3 regions of the Methylotenera sp. N17 genome follow, and region 3 is predicted to be linked to each of the others. Evidence: predicted binding sites of a transcription regulator. Region 3 holds the regulator's gene; each other region holds the start of a gene.

Region 1 (2,277 bases), 2.6 Mb from region 3:
GTCTTTTTGCTTGCCGCCAATGCCCATTTGTACGCCGTACATCAAGCCGTACAGCACGTGTGCTGCATGCAACTCACCGTTGACTACTTTGTCGCGAATACCTGCCCATGACGCTTCTTTGGAAGGCAGAATTTTGATGCCGTATTTTTTATCAAAGCCCATTTCAGCAGCAACCACAATCGGTGCGCAATCTGTCAGTGGAATAAAACCGATTTTGACTTCTTTTAATTCTGGCTCATCGCTACCTGCTGCCCATGCATTGGTGCTGACTGAAGGTGGAACAATATTCATCATCGCGGCTGCTCCTAGTGTCCCTGCTACAGCATGTTTAAAAAAGTTACGGCGGCTAGCATTGATGCCGGATTCAGCCGTATTGGTTGGCAAGGGGTCACTCAACGGTGTGTTATCCAACTCTGAATTACGCATTAAAACTCCTTCATTCACATAAAAAATAAACAATAAAAAAGGCGTCTACCGGGCAAGATAAATCTTGCTGGTAAGACGCCTTTGTCTTTAATTTACTGCAACAGAACTACCGACTTTGGTACTCTGTTTTAACTAGCAACGTTCCGCCGTTGGAGGCTGCTATGGGTTGTCTCTAATACTAACTGTTAGTGTGTACTGACTACACAATCAACATTTTTGCTGCTTCAATCAACTGGTTAGATAAATCCGCCAGCTTCATATTTCGTTTCATTGCCATCTCACGCAACATCGCGTAAGCATCTTCTTCATCCAAATTACGTTGACGCATCAAAATGCCTTTTGCCCGCTCTACCAATTTGCGCTCTTCAAGCTTCAAATTGGCGACACTCAACTCTTCTTTAAGCTGCTTTGTTTCTTCAAACCTGGCAACTGCTGCATCAATCACTGGCGTTAACCTTTCACTCGGAATCGTTCCTACTACGTAAGCACATACACCTGCTTGCGTTGCGGCTTTAATCTTTTGTTTGTCACCATCATGCGTAAACATGACCACCGGTCTGGGGTTGTGTTGCGACAACACACAAATGTTTTCTAGCGTATCTCGGTTGGGCGACTCGGTATCGATAATGACAATATCGGGTGACATTTCACAACACACATCATGTAGGTTTACTCCATCCTCCACATGTGCAATCACATCAAACCCATTTTCTATCAATGATTGCTTCAATGGTTTGCTACGCGATAAATCATTGTCCACAATCAATACCTTTAACATGGTTGAGCTTTAGCAAAGGTTGTGCCAATAAATTAAGTATTTTTAACTGTTTGATTTTAAATGACTTGTTTAATGATGTTAAGGGGCGTTATTCAGTTTTATGAAATTCATTCCTGCACAATCGCGGTGCGTGTGCACCAAATCTATCATATGTAAACCTGCAATTTCCTGAGTTTGAATGTTCAAGCAGTCACTTAACGCAGGCAAAGGTATAGTTGTCAGCCAGCGAAACACAGCATGTGATGTTTGCGTTCTATCAGCAGTGTTCATCTTTGGTATGTCGTGATTTATACTGTGATGCTTATTCATACATCATTAAAAGTGCATCATGTCGATCAATAAAAAAATCATGTGGGGGTTGGTGGCAGTGTTGGGTGCTTATGCCATGAGCACCATTGCTACATATCGTGGTGAAACCATTAATGCGTTGTGGTTGATAACCGCTGCTTTGTGTATCTATGCCATTGCTTATCGTTTTTATGCCGCATGGATTGCCGCCAAAGTACTGGTAATCGATGAAACACGTGCCACACCTGCAGAGCGTCTGGATAATGGGCGTGATTTTATTCCTACGAATAAGTGGATTGTGTTCGGACATCACTTCGCCGCCATTGCTGGCCCCGGCCCATTGGTAGGCCCCACTTTAGCGGCACAGTTTGGTTACTTACCGGGTACGTTGTGGATTTTAGTAGGCGCGGTATTGGGTGGTGCAGTGCAGGATATGGTGACCTTGTTTCTCTCCATGCGTCGCAATGGTCGTAGCTTAGGCCAAATGGCACGTGATGAGATTGGTGTGGTAGGAGGCTCTGCCGCGCTGGTAGGCACATTTATGATCATGATCATTTTGATTGCCGTGTTGGGCTTGGTGGTGGTCAATGCCATGAAACATAGCCCGTGGGCAACGTCTACCGTGGCGGCAACGATCCCCATTGCCATGCTGGTAGGTGTGTATATGCGTCATATCCGTCCGGGACGCGTGCTTGAGGCATCCGCCATTGGTGTTGCGCTGCTGTTGTTTTCTGTACTCGCAGGTGGCTGGGTCGATCATCATGAGACGCTGCGGGTGTGGTTTG
Region 2 (2,277 bases), 1.2 Mb from region 3:
CTTTAATGAAAAAGCCACGCGCTTTGTGTCGGACATGAATAGCTGTGAAGTGCTGGTGCCAGAAGTGTCGGCATTGATTCAGCCTTTGCAGGAGATGATATTGCAATTGAGCTTACGCGATAAATTGCCACAAATTGAGTTGGCGGTGGGTGAAGCCATCAATCATCATCCCGTCATCGTGCTGATTTTCCGCATTATGGCTGGCTTAACCAGTGAAGATGAGCAACTGCTAAAGGTTTTTGCAGATACGCACCAAGTGCAGATGTGGACGCAAACCAAAGGCCCGGACACCATCATGCCATTTTATCCTAATGCGACTCAATTAGAGGCGCATGCAAGCAATGGCTTTGGTGCACAGCTGCAATATAGTCTGCCAGAGTTTGGCCTGACTTATCCGTTTAAGCCTAACGAATTTACGCAGGTCAACCCGCAAATCAACCAAGTGATGATACGTCGCGCTGTGCAGTTGTTATCACCACAGGCCGATGAAAAAATCGCAGATTTCTTCTGTGGTATTGGCAATTTTACCTTGCCCATTGCGCGTAGTGGTGCACAGGTATTGGGCTTGGAAGGGTTGGCTAATTTGGTTGAGCGTGCTAACGAGAGTGCACAGTTAAATCAAATTAAATATGTGAAGTTTGGCGTGGCTGATTTATTCAAAATGACCGAAGCTAGTTTGACCGAGCTAGGCCGTTTTGATAAATGGCTGGTGGATCCACCGCGCGATGGTGCGTTTGAGTTGGTCAAAGCAATCACGGCTGACAATGCACCTAAGCGTATTGTCTATGTGTCATGTAATCCGGCCACACTGGCGCGCGATGCAGGTGTGCTAGTCAATGAAAAGGGTTATACCTTGGCTGCGGCAGGGGTTATCAATATGTTCCCCCACACTGCACATGTGGAGTCTATTGCGCTGTTTACGCTCAAAGATGCTTAATACAAGCGGGGTGTAAAAAAGGCGATGCAGGTGCATCGCCTTTTGCTTACTGTCAGTTAGATTAACGTATTGCTACTTATCTATGCTGTAGGCTGTTTTTCCACTCACTGCTAGCAGTAGCAAGCCACCGGCCATGGCAATATTTTTCAAGAACAAGACGGTTTGTATTTGATCGCCGAAATTGCTGTGGAAAATAACGGCAGCGATTACCGAGAATCCAGCTAACGCAAACGCTGCGTATTTGGTTTTAAAGCCAACAGCAATCGCCAAGCCGCCCAGCAGTTCTAGCGCGATAGTCGGCCATAACAACACGGTTGGCACACCCATGGCTTGCATATAACCGGCGGTGCCTGCCGGGTCTGAAATCTTGCCGACGCCGGCGAGTATAAAAATCAATGCCAACATCACTCTACCTATTAACTGGATGATTCCGTTCATATGCTTCTTCCTCTCTTGTTGTCATAGAAAATTGCAAAGCCATCATACGTGAACTGTTTTGGTTTGTCATATGGCCGCCCATGTGGCTAGTGCGCTGATAGTTGGCGCGCTTATTGCTGTAGCAGATTGATATTTCAATCATGAATACATCTTGAGAAGAGCCTATGCCATTATCTAAAAAATTAGCCCTGATGCTAAGTGCGGTTTGTGTGTTGTTTCCTCTGATGAGCGTTGCTGAAACCGTGGATGCCAAAGTGATTCATACCCTATGGGTGGTGATTGCAGGGGCCATGGTATTTTTGATGCAGGCCGGATTTGCGTTGCTGGAATCCGGTATGGCGCGCGCAAAAAATACGGTGAATGTGATGATGAAAAACTACATGGATTTGTGTGTAGGCTCATTACTATTTTGGCTGGTGGGGTATGGTCTGATGTTTGGCAGCAGCCCCACAGGTTGGGTTGGCACAGATTTATTTGGTTTGGCCAGAGCCCCGGATTGGGACTTTAACTTATTGTTTTTTCAGATAATGTTTGCCGCTACGGCCGCTACGATTGTAAGTGGTGCCATGGCAGAGCGTACTAATTATGTGGCGTATTTGATTGGCACATGTGGTATGTCCGCGCTGATCTACCCTATTTATGGCGGCTGGGCATGGAATGATCATGGCTGGTTAAAACAAATGGGGTTCATTGATTTTGCAGGCTCCACTGTTGTGCATTCTGTGGGTGGTTGGTGTGCATTGGCTGCGATTATGTTGCTTGGCCCGCGCTTAGGACGCTTTGGTGCCAATGGAGAGGTGCGGGATTTGCCAGGCCATAATTTGGGCTATGTCACGATTGGTGGCTTCTTGTTGTGGTTTGGCTGGTTTGGTTTTAATGGGGGCAGTACACTCACGGCAGGC
Region 3 (2,277 bases):
AACAGTATGGCCGTCAGCTTGTCTGGCGGTGAACGCAGACGTGTAGAAATTGCACGTTGCCTAGCCACCAACCCAAGCTTTATTTTGTTAGATGAACCATTTGCCGGGATTGACCCGATTGCGGTACTGGATATTCAGAAAATTATCCGCTTTTTAAGCAGTAAAAATATTGGCATTCTCATTACAGACCACAATGTGCGTGAGACTTTAGGCATTTGTGATCGTGCCTATATTGTGAACGATGGGACTGTATTTGCCTCAGGTAGCCCAGATGAAATTGTAAAAGATGAAGCCGTACGCGAAGTGTATTTAGGCCGGGACTTTAGACTTTAACCACTTTGAATGCTATGAAACAAAACTTACAACTCCGCATCTCTCAAAACTTAGCGCTCACCCCGCAGTTGCAACAATCCATCCGGTTATTGCAGCTGTCTACACTGGAGCTCAACCAAGAGCTAGAAACCATCTTACAAGACAACCCATTGTTGGAGTTAGTCGATGGTGATGACGATGGTGGCGGCAGTGCAGAAGCCCCCAGCACTGATAACAGCCAGGCCTCTAGCGAAGCTTCTGAGCAAGAGCCAGATGCCAATGTATTTGATAACGCCACTACCTCTGAAATTAGCGCGCCTGCTGAGAGCACGGCTGAACGTGACGATGAGTTAGCGCCCACTTCAGAAGAGTTCTCAGCACCTGAGTTTGAAGATGAGTTTGATGAGTACGGCAGCACTAGCAACTGGGATGAAGGTGGACGCCAAAACAATTCGGACGATGATGACGGCGACTTTACCAGACAAGACACCGTTAGCATCAGCCTGCGCGATCACCTTGTGGGTCAACTGAAATTAGTACCGCTGTCTGAACGTGACCAAACGCTGGTCTCTATTATGATTGATTGTATCAATGATGATGGTTACTTTGAGCAGTCGTTAGATGAGCTGGCAGATAGCCTGCCGCTCGAGCTTGAAATTGATATGCTTGAGCTTGAAACTGTACTCAAGCTGATTCAAAATCTGGATCCAATTGGCGTAGGCGCACGTAACTTGCAAGAGTGCCTGTATTTGCAACTCAATGCACTAGATACAGACACGCCCTACCTGAAACAAGCCATCGCCATTATTCAAGACCATTTACCGGTATTGGCTAACAAAGATTTTGGCAAGCTGCGCAAACTGCTTAGCTGCGATGAAGCCACCTTGAAAGGCGCGCAGACGCTTATCAAACAACAAAACCCAAAACCGGGTAGCCAATTTGTCACTTTGTCGCACGATCATTACATTCAACATGATGTGATTGTGAAGAAGATCAAAGGCATTTGGGTCGCCACACTGAATGATGGCGTTATTCCAAAATTACGTATTAACCAACTATATGCGGATATTTTAAAACGCAACCGCGAAAATTCCGGGCAATATTTACAGAGCCAAATGCAAGAAGCCAAATGGATGATTAAAAACATTCAGCAGCGCTTCTCTACTATTTTGCGCGTTTCGCAAGCCATTGTAGATAGGCAACGTAACTTTTTTGAGCATGGGGATATTGCCATGCGCCCATTGGTGCTGCGCGAGATTGCAGAAGAGTTAGAATTGCATGAATCCACCATTTCACGCGTGACTACGCATAAGTATATGCTCACTCCACGTGGTGTATATGAGCTTAAATATTTCTTTGGTAGCTCGGTAGCGACTGATGTGGGCGGCACGTGTTCTGCCACTGCGATTCGTGCGTTGATTAAACAAATGGTGGCCGAAGAAAACCCCAGAAAACCGCTTTCCGACAATCAAATTACGGATACGCTGGCCAACCAAGGCATTGTGGTGGCACGCCGTACCATTGCCAAATATCGTGAATCGCTCAATATCCCGCCTGCAAATTTGAGGAAATCACTGTAGGGTCACGCTAACGATTTGATTTAGCGCAAGTTTCCCTCAACTAAATTCCCATACAGGAAATTTTCTTACCGAATAGTGCAATTGGATAGTTGCAAGCCAACGCCAAAGTAGTAAACTGAAATTGTTCCGAGATGCTTTTTCTTCTTGGAGCAATTTCAAAAAGGAGCAAGTCATGAATTTACAATTAACTGGGCATCACTTAGAAATTACACCTGCGTTACGTGAGTACGTGCAAAGTAAACTCACGCGAATCAGCAATCACTTCGATCATGTGATTGATGTAAAGGTTACGATGTCTGTAGAAAAGCTCGCCCAAAAGGTTGAGGCTACACTGCATGTGCCAGGCAACGATCTACACGCTGCTTGTGCCGATGAGAATATGTAT

The links. The regulator sigma-54, encoded in region 3, starts transcription at its own class of promoters, with help from an activator protein. The targets are predictions, from matches to a motif close to TGGCACNNTTCCTGCT.
Region 1: the regulator sigma-54 is predicted to act here: its motif matches at 1,216-1,231, upstream of FG11_RS00615 (ANTAR domain-containing response regulator).
Region 2: the regulator sigma-54 is predicted to act here: its motif matches at 1,478-1,493, upstream of FG11_RS07115 (ammonium transporter).

What each region holds. Positions count from the first base shown of each region.
Region 1 covers NZ_JUGE01000001.1:104,589-106,865, forward strand. The annotation lists gene FG11_RS00610 (CmpA/NrtA family ABC transporter substrate-binding protein) at 1-426, opposite strand, end outside; gene FG11_RS00615 (ANTAR domain-containing response regulator) at 626-1,204, opposite strand; gene FG11_RS00625 (carbon starvation CstA family protein) at 1,533-2,277, shown strand, end outside.
Region 2 covers NZ_JUGE01000001.1:1,473,937-1,476,213, reverse strand. The annotation lists gene rlmD (23S rRNA (uracil(1939)-C(5))-methyltransferase RlmD) at 1-937, shown strand, start outside; gene FG11_RS07120 (DoxX family protein) at 1,010-1,375, opposite strand; gene FG11_RS07115 (ammonium transporter) at 1,540-2,277, shown strand, end outside.
Region 3 covers NZ_JUGE01000001.1:2,719,168-2,721,444, reverse strand. The annotation lists gene lptB (LPS export ABC transporter ATP-binding protein) at 1-333, shown strand, start outside; gene FG11_RS12990 (RNA polymerase factor sigma-54) at 348-1,892, shown strand; gene hpf (ribosome hibernation-promoting factor, HPF/YfiA family) at 2,065-2,277, shown strand, end outside.